DNA from 3 places in the Peribacillus sp. TH27 genome. Region 3 is predicted to be linked to each of the others. Evidence: riboswitches for the same ligand, from Rfam matches in the RefSeq annotation. Region 3 holds a riboswitch; each other region holds the start of a gene.

Region 1 (5,379 bases), on a different contig from region 3:
GCCAACTCCATAAGCCCCTTTACACCCTCTCCTATTTGGAGGGGGTTATTTTTATTAATTTGGGAGTCCTTAAAAGATATCACAATTAGGAGGGATATTGTGAAAACGGAAGATGAAAAAACCTCAGATGGCTTAAATGAGATCTTTGAAATTATTAATGCTAAAGGTGATACAGGAGAACTAAAAGAAATCATCCAAAAATCAGATGAACAAATAATGTAGACAAATAAACTTCCTGCGTCTATCAAATCGTAAAAGCCTTTCTCCTAAATGAGAAGGGCTAATCTGTTAATCTTCAAACAATTCATCCATCAAGTCATTGATTTCTTTTCTTACTTTTCAGTGCCTTCTTTGGATCTGGTAATCTTATCACCATCAATAATCAGTATATCCCCAACCTTCTATATATTTTCGGTTTATGAAATTTGTCTACTCCTTAGATGTGAAGGGCTTTTAATATAATAAGGGTCACAGAAATGATCAAACTTTACTTATTTCATCTCATATTAAGTATCTTTAATCTTTTGCTCGTTCTACCAATTGTAGCAATTCACCATTAGGTCCATTGAATAAAATCATACGTCCACATTCAAGTGTTGGTTGTGGTTGAGGGGATAAAAATTCAATTCCTTTATTCCGGTAATGGTTAATTGCTATATTAATATCTTCTACTGTAAAAGAAAGGTGGTTAACGATTCCACTTTTGTTATACTTACCAATAGGTTCAATGTCTTTGATTAGTTCAATTTCCATACTAGGCTGTTCTTCCAAGTACAAAAATGCCATCTCTCTTGTTTTTGAAGATCCTCGAAGGCGAACCTTAAACCCAAACATATCTGAGTAGTATTGAATAGTATGATCCATATTAGTAACAATAATAGCTATATGTTCCATTTTTTTATCATTTGTATTCTTCCTTTCAACATAAATAATAAATTTAAATGAAATATACACCAACTTAGTAAACATTTATTTTGGTTTATCAAAGAATTTATGCGTTTACTATTTTTATTTATCTATCTATCATCTGTAAAAAGATAAAAACGAAGTGAAAGAAAAGGTGATTATGGAACTTAAGACCCGTAAAATTAAAGGTAAGGTTTTTTCAACCTTACCCCTTAAAGATTGTCTTCCTATGGTGCAATATCTTCTAGAACCTTTTCACTAATTTCAATCATTCGATATGCTATAAACGTACGGATGGCAGCTACGCAAGCAAAAAGAACAAAGACAGAATTAAGACCTTTAGCGCCAGTCTCGCTGAATGAATCATTATTTTATTTATTCAACTAAACAACTTCTACGTTACTAGGTTGTAGAGCTATTTGTAGAGCTATTTTTTCTTCATTGTTTAAAGGGACCAATGGTAAGCGGACACCTCCAACATTTAATCCTCGCATATTTAATGCTGATTTTACCGGTGATGGGTTTGATGCAGCAAATAATGCTTTCATAATTGGAAGAAGGTTACGATGTGTAGAAGCAGCACCATGGACATCACCATTTTTAAAGCTATTGATCATTTCTTGCATTTCATTACCAATGATGTGTGAAGAAACCGAAACAATGCCTGTTCCACCGATAGCTAAAACAGGTAATGTTAACCCATCATCGCCGCTGTACAACGCAAAATCACTAGAGGATTTGCTTATGATTTGTGCCATGGCATCTAAGTCACCACTTGCTTCTTTTACTGCGACAATATTGTTAATCTTTGAGAGACTAACAATCGTCTCTACTGACATGTTTACAACACTTCGTCCTGGAATATTATAAAGCATTACCGGTAATGATGTTGATTGGGCAATCGCATTAAAGTGCTGAAATAATCCTTCTTGAGACGGCTTGTTATAGTATGGGGTGACGAGCATAATTCCATCGACTCCTGCTGCCTCTGCTTGTCTTGTTAAGCTAATCGAAGCTTTCGTGTTATTTGAGCCAGTTCCAGCTATAACTGGAACTCTTCCATTGACAACTTCCCCAACAAATTTGAATAAATCTACTTTTTCTTCTGCTGTTAATGTAGGCGACTCTCCAGTTGTACCAGCTATAACTAATCCATCAGAACCATTAGCAATTAAATAATTTACTAAAGTTCTCGTAGCATTAAAATCAACCTCATTATTATGATTAAACGGGGTAACCATTGCAGTTAAAACTTGGCCAAAATTCATAATTTCACACCCTTTAGTATAATTTTTTTAAAAAATTCAGAGGTGGTTAGGGCCATTCAGGAGTAAACGCAAAAAAGCAACAACGAGGATTCGCTGCTGCAGTAGAAACAATATTTAATAAAAAAGAATCGTTTCGGCGCGTAAGATAGCCCTCCATATAGTTTCCTATATGACAGTTCTGTATTTATTCAACAGCAGAACCAGCTTCAAGAACATGAGATTCTTTCCGCTTCGGCAAATTCCCCTTTCCACAATAGTCATAGGATCTCATTCTCCTCAAAATGTGTACTAATGGTCTTTGCTCCTCTATCCTCACTTCAAAAAGTATGAAGTAAGAAAATATTTAATTGACTGTAATATAACAGGAAATCCTTTCTATTGCAAGGCCAATTTAGAAATATTTTTTTAAGAATACATGGATAATCGATGGAAATGGCTAAGGTATTGGGCTGGATTCATCTATTATGTAAACTCAACAGATTAATAGTTTTATAAAACAAACTGTTTGAAAAGTTTCACCTTTATAGTCAGTTTTACAATTGATATATCTTATAGAAGGAATTAGTATTTATCTTATGAATATCAATAATATTGATCAAGGAGGGGAGGACAACATGACTAATACAAAACTAACAAAGGAAAGAAAAGATATGAAAATCCGTGAAGTTTGGGAAGCAAGAAAACGAATCGCTTCAATTGTAAGTAGAACTCCATTGATTCTTTAAGCTGTATTGTGTAATCGGGCAACTTTACCAAAGAGTAAACGCTATCTAAAATGAGATTGAACTGATTTATAATTTGCTTGAGTTAGTTGTCCAATGGATCACTAAAAGGTGTTCAATGACAATAAAGATAATTAATTACAAATAAAGATGTTTAATTTACAATAGACTTGTTTAACTCTTAACTAATAAGAAAAGGAGTATTGAATTTGAATCGTGTTGATGTTGTGTACACACTTTTGTTTAACGAGGATACCAATAAGATTTTAGTGGTACTAAATAAAAAAAATAACACTTGGTCCTTACCAGGAGGAGCAGTTGAAGCAAATGAGACTCTAAAAGAAGCAGCCATCAGAGAAGTTAAAGAAGAAACGGGCTATGATGTGCAGGTAAACGATATTATTGCATTAAATGAAGCATTTATAAATGAAGATCATGTATATTTTATTATGTTTGAAGGGCAAGTTCTAAAATCACCTGAACAAATTCCAAAGGAAAAAAACATTTTAAGAGTTGAATGGGTAAATTTAGAGGAAGCAGATAGACTAATGCCTTATTATCCAGAAGGAGTATCCAAACTAATTAGCAACTCCAGAGCAGGATATACATTCCAAAAATAATTAAAATACAATGGTATTAGGGCTAAATTGCTTGAGGGGTGTCTTGTCCGTCCGGAATGGGTTTTAAGACGGTAGACCTTCGCAATGCTTTGATAGGGAAAACGCCAGGCAGCGAAAAGATAAGTAAGGATGAGCCGGTGTTTCTGCTTAATCTCGATGAGCTGACGGAATTAAAAGCACCGTACATGGACGAAGAAAAGACGGAAACTTGCTTTCGAAATATAAGTCGGACGACTGGCGGAATCATTGTTTCCGAAATCCCAAGGCTTCCAAGTCGAACGAACCCCCCACAAAAGTAATGTTATCTTTATTATACAAAATAAGCTTATAGACTTCCCCTAAAAAGGGACTTTGTCTACAAGCTGAGAAGTGGATAACAAATCCACTTCTTTTATTTTTACAGATTTTTAATTTTGTATTCTTTTCCAATATTGTTGTTAGTGTTATTTATCTTCCATACTTTTAACAGTTATTTTAAATTTATTACCATACTTGAGCTATTTGAGCCAATTCAGCTGCCTCCCAAACCGGTAATACGGTGAAGCCATCTTGTTTAGCCAACTCCCAATTTTCATCACCAATTCGGAGACCAATGACTACATCAATTCCGTGACTTCTAAGAAAATTCGCTCGTTGCTGTCCTCCATTATCTTGATATCCAAGAATTGCAACTGTTTTATTGCTATAACATTTTAAAATTAATTGTTCAAATTCTTTATCATTCATAATTTTAACCTTCTTTCCTAAAAACTATAAATATAAACTAGTAAATTAATATTCCCAATTTTCTTATTATTATATACGTGTAATTAACACCCGACAAATTGATGATTTTAATTGAGCCTATAAAAAAAACTAATATGGCCAGCCATGCTAATAAAGCTATTAATATTTTCTATGAGACAGATAAAAAGAATCAATTTGAAAACGCTTTAGTTATATCCGAAAATGAAAATAGAACATAAATGAAACCTAGGAGGGGAATTAATTTGTTATCTAGTAATGATAATTATTTATTGACAAGAACTGGTCCTGAAACACGTATGGGGGATATGCTTAGACAATACTGGATCCCAGCACTTTTAGCAGAGGAACTTCCTCATCCGGATTGTCCACCGGTACGAGTTAAGCTTTTAGGTGAGGAATTAATCGCATTTCGTGATACAAATGGAAAACTTGGAATAGTTGATGAATTCTGCCCACACCGTAAAGTGTCTCTCTTTTTCGGTCGGAATGAAGACTGTGGCGTTAGATGCGCATACCATGGGTGGAAATTCGACACTGAAGGCAATTGTGTAGATTTACCTTCTGAACCGCCAGAAAGTAAGTTTAAGGATAAAGTTAAAATTAAGTCATATCCTTGTGAGGAACGTGGTGGAGTTATTTGGACATATATGGGACCAACTGAATCTAAACCGGAATTACCAGAACAAGAATGGATGCTAGTTTCTGATAGTCAACGCCATCTATCTAGAAAAATACAAGAAAGTAATTTTTTTCAAGCTTTAGAAGGTGGAATTGATTCAAGTCACGTTTCAATTCTTCACTCCGGTTCAGTTGGAGGTTTAGGAGTTTCTAAAAACAGTAACAGCACATCACTCTTAGCAAAAGATACTGCGCCCCGCTTTGAAGTTGCAGATACCGATTATGGATTATTAATCGGTGCAAGAAGAGAGGCCGATGATGAAAACTTTTATTGGAGGATTACACAGTTTCTTATGCCTTTTTATTCCATGATACCTCCGTTTGCAGGGGCTCCACGAGGAGGGCATGCTTGGGTGCCTATTGATGATGAAAACTGTTGGGTATGGAGCTGGAGTTGGACACCAGATCGTGATCTGACAGAAGAGGAAATTAAACAGA
Region 2 (5,379 bases), 1.1 Mb from region 3:
CAATTGTTCACAGGGAAAGAACGTGGTGAGCTACATATGGTCTTTCAATTTGAACATATGGATTTGGGGGGAGGACCAGAAGGGAAATGGAGTAACAAAAAGTGGGAATTGAGTGACTTAAAGCGGATTCTTTCCAAGTGGCAGATTGGTTTAGAGGAGGATGGTTGGAACAGTTTATACTGGAATAACCATGATCAACCGAGAATTGTTTCAAGGTTCGGAGATGATGGGAAGTATCGGGTAGAAAGCGCAAAAATGCTTGCTGTTTGTCTGCATATGCTTCAGGGAACGCCCTATATTTATCAAGGCGAAGAACTGGGTATGACCAACGTTTGCTTTGAAAGAATAGATGAATACCGCGATATTGAAACGCTGAATTCTTATGAGGAACTTGTGAATTCGTGTGGATGGACAGAAGAGCGGATGCTAGAGGCCATTTACGCGCGCAGTCGAGATAATGCGAGGACACCTGTTCAGTGGAATGACTCAAGAAACGCGGGGTTTACAGCGGGAACTCCTTGGATCGGTGTCAATTCTAATTATCCGGAGATCAATGCAGAAAAAGCCTATAACGATCCGAATTCCATCTTTCATTTTTATAAAAAGCTTATTCAATTACGTAAAAAACATGAAATCGTCGTTTATGGCCGTTACGAACTACTATGGCCTGATGATGAACAAATATTTGCTTATACGAGAACACTTGATGAAGAAAAGCTGCTGGTGTTATGTAATTTCAAAGACTATGAAGCTTCCTATTCCATACCTGAAGGGTTAGATACAATGTCTGCTACACTGTTAATCGGCAATTATGAACAACTGCCGATTGAGGAAATTTCCGTTAAACCTCTGCGACCGTTTGAATGCCGTGTTTATCATTTGAATTGAACTACCCCCCACTTATCGACCTTACGGTCTGATTGAAGTGGGGGATTCCTAAGAAAATTAGCCTATCGGCCAATTTTTAATTAGGCTATTCCCGTAGTTCCTACGGTTAGAAGCCTTATGGCTTCATTCATGATTGAGTCCTGCGTTAATATCTCGATCGTGGTGACTTGTTTTGCTTTTTATAATATCGACTATAGGAATCTGCTAAATTTTCCACCGATTTCTGTAAGGTAATACTGTCTACTTCTTTCAGGAAAGAATACTCTTTCTTTAAGCTGGAAGTTCTTTGATTGTTGCGTATTTATTCAGAAAAGAACCTTTGTTCTGCTTCATTTCTTCACAAATATACCAGTAGGCATCTTTCTCCTTTTGTTTGCCTAAAAAGAAGTTATAGACAAAACGGGAGCAGCCGATCGTTTTATTGATTAGAGCTAGTTGTTCTTTAGTTGGATAGATTCGAAATTTATAAGCTTTGTTTACGACCATTGGTTTCACCCCCTTATAGTTATTATTAACCACAGAACGTATGTTTGCCAAAAGATTACTTTGGCTTATGCCAACCGCCATTCATCTCTCCCTTACCGTTGGGCTCTCGCCCCTCACACGCTTGAAGAGGGAGTCTTCTGGTGGGAAATGATAAAAAAAGGACCTGATTCCTCTTGAAGAGGAAATCAGGTCCTTTTAAAACGCTTATTTTACTTTAAAATCACATTCCTCAAGTGGGATGATTTTAGTTTTATACTTAATTTTATAGCCGAACCATAGGGCGAAGAATAAGATCAGGCCAATGTAAGAAACAAACATTGAATTCCAATCAATCCCGCTGCTGCTGAAAGCTTGGTAGCCTTGTCCAATGATAATGAAAATACATAAGACGAGCGCGAAAATCGGTCCAGTTGGGAATCCTTTAGCAAGGTATGGTAAAGCATTCAAATCAAGACCTTGAGCTACATAGGCTTTGCGGAATCGATAATGAGCAATCGCAATTCCAACCCATGTGACAAACCCGGCCATACCTGAAGCATTTAATAACCAGATATAAACAACACCGTCTCCAAAAAATGAAGCTAAGAAAGCGAGGCAACCAACTAAAGAAGTCGCGATAAGAGCATTCACTGGTACCCCTCTTTTATCGAGCTTGCCAAGGAATTTCGGAGCTTTTCCGTCGCGGGCCAAATCCCATAGCATACGAGTTGAAGCATACATGCCGGAGTTACCAGCAGAGAGCACAGATGACAATATAACTGCGTTCATGACCGATGCCGCAAACGCAAGACCTGCGCGTTCAAATACAAGTGTAAATGGACTGACGGCAACATCTTCGCTTAATAAACGTGCATCTGTGAACGGAATAATCATTCCAATTACAAAAATCGCAAGGATATAGAATAAAAGGATGCGCCAAAAAACGGACTTGATCGCTTTAGGGATATTTTTCTCCGGATTCTCACTTTCGCCGGCTGTAACTCCAAGTAATTCTGTTCCTTGGAAAGAGAAACCTGCTGCCATGAATACTCCTAGAATTGTGAAGAAGCCTCCATTAAATGGACCTTCTCCCATGGTGAAATTAGAAAAACCAATTGGGTCATTTCCCCCCAGGATTCCGAAAATCATTAGAAATCCAGTGATTAAGAAGATGATAACGGTCACGATCTTGATTAAAGCAAACCAGAATTCAGCTTCGCCAAATCCTTTAACAGACATATAGTTAAAAAGAAACATAATAATTAACGCAACGGCACTCCAGATAATGGACGAGCTGTCCGGGAACCAGAATTTCATAATTAGGACAACGGCAGCCAGTTCAGCTGCAATTGTGATGGCCCAGTTATACCAATAGTTCCAGCCAATCGCGAAGCCGAAAGATGGGTCGACGAATTTGGATGCGTAGACACGGAACGAACCGGCTACTGGCATGAATGCTGCCATTTCTGCAAGACTTGTCATTAAGTAATAAACCATGAAGCCAATGGCTGCGTATGCTGCCAAAGCACCTCCAGGCCCAGCGGTATGGATGGCACCGCCACTTGCTAAAAATAAACCTGTTCCAATCGTTCCACCTAATGAAATCATCATTAAGTGGCGTGCTTTCAGGCTCCTTTTCAACTCAGTGGGATTTGATGTTGTTTGTGAATTTGACAATTGATGTTACACTCCTTTTTATTGGAAGGGAACGATATATAAAAAAACAGCAGTCGAAAAAGATCGACGGCTGTTTATAATAAACCCGTTTATCCTTCCGAAGATAGCTCCCCACGTTAATAAAACGTGACAGTGGTGTTCCTATTCGGTAACACCGCCAGCCTAGATATACAAGGACCATATCTAAACTTCGGCAACTTATCCTTTCAAACGGAGTCGTCAATTTTCCTGAATCTCGTCCGTACTACTTTTATAAGCCGCAGCCTCTAACTCATCGGTAAATGAGGAAGTATTCAATTTTCTTATACTAAATATATAAATCGTTGCGTCAACTTCTAGTCAACCTATACGATTTCAATATAAAGTTCAAACAATTACTTCTATGTCAGCAGGTCATTGAGTAAACTTTACTATATTAAAATTATAAAATAATCTTATAGATAGCGCAATGATTATTTTTCAAGGTTATTTTTTCCTAGTTTTTAAATGTATCACTTGAATTTGATGTTTAAATGTTTGTCATTTAAACATCTTTTATTTGGATAATTAAGATAATTCAAATAGTTTTTCGTTTCATAAGAGTATAATCTAATTTTACATGTCTGATAACTTCAGGATTTTCAAATAGATCAACAGCCATTTTGCCAATCCAATCAAGCGGTAAGGAAACGGTTGTGATATCGAGCATCTCACTGAGGCTATCATTATTAAAACCTAGAATGGCCACGTCTTCTGGTACTTTCATTCCGAATTTGTTGGCAGTAAGAATGAATCCGGACGCGGTGTCATCATTAGTAATGATGATAGCCTCTGGTTTATCTATCATAGAATTCCAATCTTGGAACAATTTTTCACCATCTTTGATGTGATAACTGCCTTCAAACAGCCATTCTTTTTTATTTAAAAGATGATACTTATTCATAATATCGTTAAACGCCTTTGTACGAAGGGAGCTGTTTCTGCTCTTTTTTCGCCCGAGGCTGTATCCGATTTTCTTATATCCTTTAGCAACCACGTATTCAAGTGCAGAGGAAAAAGCGGCATAGTGATCAATGCTTATGGACGATAATTCAGCCTGGGCTGTATCTTCACATAAGATAATTGGTCCATATTTTTGATAGTCCAAGAGGACTTTCATTTCTGAAATTCTTGAACAAACGATAATGCCATCGAGTTGCTTCATTTGTAACATATTCAATGCCTGAATTTCTTTTTCTCTTTCATATTGTGTTTGAAAGATGACTATATGATAGCCGATAGCATTGGCTTGTTTTGTAATTCCTTGCACGATTGCTCCGTAATAGGGGTGATTGGTGAAGGGAATGATGACGCCGATTAGATTCGTTTTGCCTTTTGAAAGATGAATGGCGTTGATATTTCTCGAATAGTTTAATTGGTCAATGGCCTGTAAAACACTCTTTCTTTTTTCAGGACTAACATATGGGTGATTATTCATTACACGAGACACTGTGGAGACGGACACACCTGCATATTGAGCAATTTCTTTAATATTTGTCATAGGATCACCGTTTTTTCTTTTTTTTTATTGTATCGTATGAAACCCATTTCAGAGCAAGAGGCGAGAATAAGAGAACTAAAGATTTCTTTATTCAGGGTCTTGTTCTGGTATGGGTTTCATCCTTTAAGATTGAAAAAAGTCTTAGAGGAGGAGATTAGGATGGTCCAAACTTTACTCTGTCTGATCGTACTATGCGGTATCGAATTGGGATTAGCTTACTTCGCAGTATATTTGAAGTCGGAAAAATGAATGGAATGTTGACGGCTTATAACTTCGCTTGATAATAAAGAACGAAGATCGCCCATGAGCCCAGATGAATGAACAATAGAATGCCAAGGACAGCTGCAACAGAGAGCTTCACTCCAAAAAGCAATAACAAGAAAAAAAAGCACGTCCCAATAATTGGGAAAAACCAACTGGATGCCCGTGCTCTAGTTCGGATGAGGTCAAATCGTTCATCTAATCCCCGTTGCTTGGCGGCGGCACGGCGTCCCCACCATAATCCAGTCAGTCCGCAAATAATCCCAAGCGTGATTCCTAAAAAGGCCCCCCAGTTAAAATCCTCCATCATAACTCCTCCTCAAATATAAATATATCTTCAATGGCCAGTTGAAACACTTTCGCTAGCTTGTAAGCAAGCTTGATGGAAGGGTCGAATCTTCCTGTTTCTATAGAAATAATCGTCTGTCGGGACACGCCTGTAAGTTCGGACAGCTTTTCTTGTGTAAGTTGATGCGCTTTGCGTAGTTCCCGAATGTTATTTTTCAAATTCTTAAACTCCTTTCAGAAATGTAAAGCTAGCTTTACGTAAAGTATACTTTACAAATTGA
Region 3 (5,379 bases):
GATTCTAGTAACAATGGTATACTGTCTTTAGTTATTTGAGTAAATTTGAGGAGGATATATATATGGCTATTGTAAATGCAACTGACCAAACTTTCACAACTGATACTAGCGAAGGTGTCGTTCTTGTAGACTTCTGGGCTCCATGGTGTGGACCTTGTAAAATGATTGCTCCTGTTCTTCAAGAGCTTGATACTGAAATTGGCGACACAGCTAAAATCGTAAAAGTGGATGTAGACGAAAACCAAGAAACAGCTGGAAAATTCGGCGTAATGAGCATTCCGACATTAATCGTCCTAAAAGACGGTGAAGTAGTAGACAAAGTTGTTGGTTTCCAACCTAAAGAAGCTCTTGCTGAACTTATTGCAAAACACGCTTAATATTAAGTTAGCTAAAAAAAGCTTCAAGTCTGCGGACTTGAAGCTTTTTTCGCTATCTTGATATATAATTAATTGTAAAAAGGGAGAACAGGAGGCTGAATGTATGAACCAACAAATAAAGAATAAACTTGCCCTTCTTCCCGATCAACCAGGTTGTTATTTAATGAAGGATCGTCAGGGAACGATCATTTATGTAGGAAAAGCGAAAGTATTAAAAAACCGTGTGCGCTCTTATTTCACAGGTTCCCATGATGGGAAAACGTTACGACTCGTTAATGAGATAGACGATTTTGAATACATCGTTACCTCGTCAAATATTGAGGCTCTCATTTTAGAGTTAAACTTAATCAAAAAACATGATCCAAAATATAATATCATGCTGAAGGATGACAAGACGTATCCATTCATCAAGTTGACTGCTGAACGGCATCCGCGTCTAATCATTACGAGAAAAGTCAAAAAAGATAAAGGTAAATATTTCGGTCCGTATCCGAATGCCTTTGCGGCCAATGAAACGAAAAAATTACTCGACCGCATCTATCCTCTTAGAAAATGCAATACCCTACCGGATCGCGTTTGTCTCTATTACCACCTCGGGCAGTGCCTGGCTCCATGTGTGTATGATGTAGAGGAACAGGAATATAAAAAAATGGTGGATGATATCAACCGATTTTTAAACGGCGGCCATACTGAGATAAAAAAAGAACTGACAGAAAAAATGTTAGAGGCATCAGAAGAGCTTGATTTCGAAAGGGCAAAGGAGTTCCGTGACAAAATTGCCCACATCGATATCACGATGGAAAAGCAAAAAATGATGACGACTGATTTTATCGACCGTGATGTATTTGGCTATGCCTATGATAAAGGCTGGATGTGTGTTCAGGTATTTTTTGTGCGACAAGGGAAATTGATAGAAAGGGATGTTTCCCTGTTTCCAGTGTATGATGAACCGGATCAGGAACTTCTTACATTCCTAGGTCAGTTTTACGAGATTACCAATCACTTTAAACCAAAGGAAATTTTGCTGCCAGAGTCAGTAGATGCGGAAATGGCTGAAGGGCTGCTTGGCGTGAAGACGATTCATCCAAAACGGGGATCAAAAAAGGATATGCTTAAATTGGCGAATAAAAATGCCGCCATAGCCCTTCAGGAAAAGTTTTCTTTGATTGAACGGGATGAAGAAAGAACAATCAACGCGGTGGAAAATCTTGGGGTGCAATTAGGCATCTATACCCCGCATCGGATCGAGGCTTTTGATAACTCGAACATTCAGGGCAGTGATCCGGTTTCCGCTTTAGTTGTGTTTATTGACGGTAAGCCGGAAAAAAGAGAGTATCGCAAATATAAAATCAAAACTGTCCAGGGACCCGATGACTATGAATCGATGCGTGAAGTTGTACGCAGAAGATATTCACGAGTTTTAAAAGAAGGGCTGCCACTTCCGGATTTAATCATTATTGATGGTGGAAAGGGACATGTGGAGGCTGTTCGAGATATTTTAGAAAATGAACTGGGTCTTGATATTCCGCTTTCTGGTCTCATTAAGGATGAAAAGCACAGAACATCGCAATTGATGATTGGCAATCCGCTGGAAATGGTACCGCTTGATTCGCGTAGCCAGGAATTTTATCTGTTGCAAAGAATTCAGGACGAAGTGCATCGGTTTGCGATTACGTTTCATCGCCAGCTACGCGGGAAAAATGCGGTTCACTCGCAGCTTGATGATATACCTGGAGTCGGAGAAAAACGAAGAAAGCAATTGTTAAGGCATTTTGGTTCATTGAAAAAAATTAAAGAGGCATCGGTAGAACAAATTAAAGAGGCAGGCATGCCAAAAGGAGTAGCTGAAGGAATCGTTAGAAAATTGCAAGAATAATCTTGCTACCTACATTTCTCTATGCTATGATAAGAAGGAATTTTCAACTAGACAACTTAAAAGTGCTGATAGAGGTGCGGAATTCAATAGTAAAAACCTGGAGAAGTATGAGCTTCGATGAAAGGTTTTGAAAGGGGATAACGCCGAAGGAAGACAAGACTCATACCTTGTTTTTCTGGTCTGACATTTAATAAATGGCGGATTGTCAGGGGGTATACCCTGGAGAGCTATCTCACTGTGTTTACTGTATTAAATACGTGATCACAGCAATGAGATATTTCTCATTGCTTTTTTTATTGCCTAAAAAAGAAAAAGAGGGTGCATTAGGATGGCATTAATCGTTCAAAAATTTGGCGGGACATCCGTCGGTAGTGTCGAGAAAATCAAAAATGTTGCCAATCGAGTAATCGAGGAAGCAGAGAATGGGAATGAGGTAGTCGTCGTTGTTTCAGCTATGGGGAAAACAACAGATGAACTAGTTTACATGGCTCAAGATATTTCCAGAACCCCAAGCAAGAGGGAAATGGATATGTTATTGACGACTGGAGAGCAGGTCACGATTTCCCTGTTAACGATGGCTTTAATTGAAGCGGGGCGTGAAGCTATTTCTTTCACCGGCTGGCAGGCTGGCATGCAAACAGAATCCGTTCATGGGAATGCCCGGATTTTAAACATTGATGCTTCGAGAATTCAAGCTCAGCTTCAGGCAAAGAAAATTGTAGTCGTTGCAGGTTTCCAAGGGAATGATGCAAATGGAGAAATCACGACACTAGGGCGGGGCGGGTCTGATACGACTGCAGTGGCTATTGCTGCAGCATTAAATGCGGACCGATGCGATATTTATACCGATGTAACGGGTGTATTTACAACAGACCCACGTTACATAAAAGACGCTCGAAAACTGCAATCTATTTCTTACGATGAAATGCTAGAACTTGCCAATCTAGGGGCGGGTGTTCTTCATCCAAGAGCTGTTGAGTATGCGAAAAACCACCAGATTCCGCTTGAAGTCCGTTCGAGTATGGAGAAAGAAGCAGGAACTACCATTGAGGAGGAAGCAACTATGGAAGAAAATTTAATTGTACGCGGTATTGCTTTTGAAGACAGTATTACAAGGGTCACAGTGAATGGTTTGCCCCGATCACTAGGATCATTATCCACAATTTTCATGACACTTGCAAAAAACCGGATAAACGTTGACATTATTATCCAAAGTATGACAGCAGAGGATACAACAAACCTTTCTTTCTCCATAAAAAGTGAAGATACGGAAGCTGTTTTAAACGTGCTAGAAAAAAATAAAGACCAATTGGCATTCGATAGAGTAGAAACAGAGGGTGGATTGGCCAAAGTGTCTATCGTCGGTTCAGGAATGGTATCTAATCCGGGAGTGGCTGCCGAAATGTTTGAAGTGATGGCTAACACAGGTATCCAAGTGAAAATGGTCAGTACATCTGAAATTAAAGTCTCAACTGTCGTCAATGAAAAGGAAATGGTGAAGGCAGTCGAAGCACTTCATGAAGCGTTTAAATTAGGGCAGCATGCAAAAGTGCTTGTTTGATTGCTTGGAGTCTAATGAAAAACAGACTTCCGACAAAAAAGGTAAGTCTGTTTTTGGGCTCATTAGATTGGGTCTCTAGGATCCCATTGAATGGTAAATGTCACTTTTTTTGCGCGGCGTTTGATTTCTTCTGTCGATTCACTTAAGAATTTTTTCTGCAGTGTAAACTGCTCGGCAAGGAAACCGGCTTCAAGTTGGAAGTGACAGTCAGGATGAAGATCTAAGCGACGGCTGATTATTTCACCTGTTAAGGATAATTCCATCTCGGTTTTCGAAAACTTTATGATTTCAAGATGGCCCCAGCCTGCATTTTGGAAAAATGCAACAACTTCCTGTTCGCCATTCAGTGGGAATTTTCTCGCTAATTGTTTACCTGCCCAATAGAGAATTTGATTAGAATCTTTTCCGAGAATATCGTTCAATAAAACTTCTCGGATTAATTCGTAGCCGAAAGCTGGAACATGAGATTCTTCTGTTTGAATTTCTTCTTCTTCTATCGTCAGCAGAGAATATTTTTTTCATAGTTTATCGCCTCTTTCTGTAAATCTATTATAAACGTTTTTCTTTTGCAAATTATACTGTTTTTTTATTATTTCAATCGTAATTGGGAAAAAATGAGAAATTATTCCGGGATATTAATAGATTAATTACTAATTTCTCCAAGTTATAATCTTGACAATTAAAAATTATACAATTTTAACCAATAAAATCTATTCTGAAAAAGAGAATTCTTGTATCCGTTTTCTTGACGCACATAGAAGTCAGGAGTAAAATGGACATGTCACATAATTGTAAGAAAGTATAGGGATGTTTCAAACTCTATACTTTATTTTCACGCGGAGATAAAAGGTAGCCACCAGTTTATCTTTGCATGATTTTTCACAAATTAAGGGGGGGCACTTAGTGGCAAAAAATCGTGAGTTTGGGAATCGTAAACTTCATTCACTACTTGGAGTTATTCCGATCGGGCTGTTTTTGTTGGAGCATTTAGTTACCAACTATATGGCAACAAAGGGACCGGAATCATTTAATTCAGCAGCACATTTCTTAGAAAGCATACCGTTTCGTTATTTCTTGGAAATCTTCATCATTTTCTTACCTTTGATTTATCATGCAGTTTACGGGATTTATATCGCGTTTACTGCTAAAAATAATTTGGGTAGATTTGGATTTTTCCGGAATTGGATGTTCTTTTTACAACGTCTAAGCGGAATCATTACGTTGATTTTCCTAGTTTGGCATGTTTGGTCAACTAGAATTCAAGCAGCATTAGGTGCAGAGGTTGACTTTGACATGATGGCAGAGATTTTCTCTAATCCATTTATGATTGCATTTTATTTAGTTGGGGTCATTTCGACAATTTTCCACTTCTCTAATGGATTATGGTCATTTGCAGTGAGCTGGGGTCTAACAGTTTCACCTAAATCGCAAAAAATCATGACTTACGTTACTTTGATCGTTTTCGTTCTTCTTTCTTATGTAGGGGTTAGCGCAATTTTCGCTTTCGTATAAGAAGATAGAGTTTATTTATAAGTATTAGGAAAAACATAGCTTTGCTAATGGAA

Evidence for each region. A riboswitch is a leader RNA that binds a small molecule or an ion and turns the genes downstream of it on or off. The one in region 3 is predicted to bind lysine.
Region 1: another riboswitch for lysine. It lies ahead of dapA (4-hydroxy-tetrahydrodipicolinate synthase); the one in region 3 lies ahead of JFU24_RS23770 (aspartate kinase).
Region 2: another riboswitch for lysine. It lies ahead of JFU24_RS18535 (amino acid permease); the one in region 3 lies ahead of JFU24_RS23770 (aspartate kinase).

What each region holds. Positions count from the first base shown of each region.
Region 1 covers NZ_JAEKEV010000001.1:214,489-219,867, reverse strand. The annotation lists gene JFU24_RS30625 (hypothetical protein) at 100-222, shown strand; gene JFU24_RS01060 (VOC family protein) at 517-894, opposite strand; gene dapA (4-hydroxy-tetrahydrodipicolinate synthase) at 1,290-2,174, opposite strand; lysine riboswitch at 2,313-2,491, opposite strand; gene JFU24_RS01050 (NUDIX hydrolase) at 3,106-3,516, shown strand; gene JFU24_RS01045 (hypothetical protein) at 3,573-3,815, shown strand; gene JFU24_RS01040 (hypothetical protein) at 4,000-4,242, opposite strand; gene JFU24_RS01035 (Rieske 2Fe-2S domain-containing protein) at 4,506-5,379, shown strand, end outside.
Region 2 covers NZ_JAEKEV010000002.1:3,582,939-3,588,317, forward strand. The annotation lists gene JFU24_RS18525 (glycoside hydrolase family 13 protein) at 1-888, shown strand, start outside; gene JFU24_RS30390 (helix-turn-helix domain-containing protein) at 1,159-1,374, opposite strand; gene JFU24_RS18535 (amino acid permease) at 1,579-3,030, opposite strand; lysine riboswitch at 3,127-3,307, opposite strand; gene JFU24_RS18540 (LacI family DNA-binding transcriptional regulator) at 3,587-4,549, opposite strand; gene JFU24_RS18545 (hypothetical protein) at 4,815-5,117, opposite strand; gene JFU24_RS18550 (helix-turn-helix transcriptional regulator) at 5,117-5,317, opposite strand.
Region 3 covers NZ_JAEKEV010000002.1:4,658,522-4,663,900, forward strand. The annotation lists gene trxA (thioredoxin) at 57-377, shown strand; gene uvrC (excinuclease ABC subunit UvrC) at 481-2,253, shown strand; lysine riboswitch at 2,315-2,491, shown strand; gene JFU24_RS23770 (aspartate kinase) at 2,582-3,814, shown strand; gene JFU24_RS23775 (YslB family protein) at 3,877-4,320, opposite strand; gene JFU24_RS23780 (succinate dehydrogenase cytochrome b558 subunit) at 4,718-5,326, shown strand.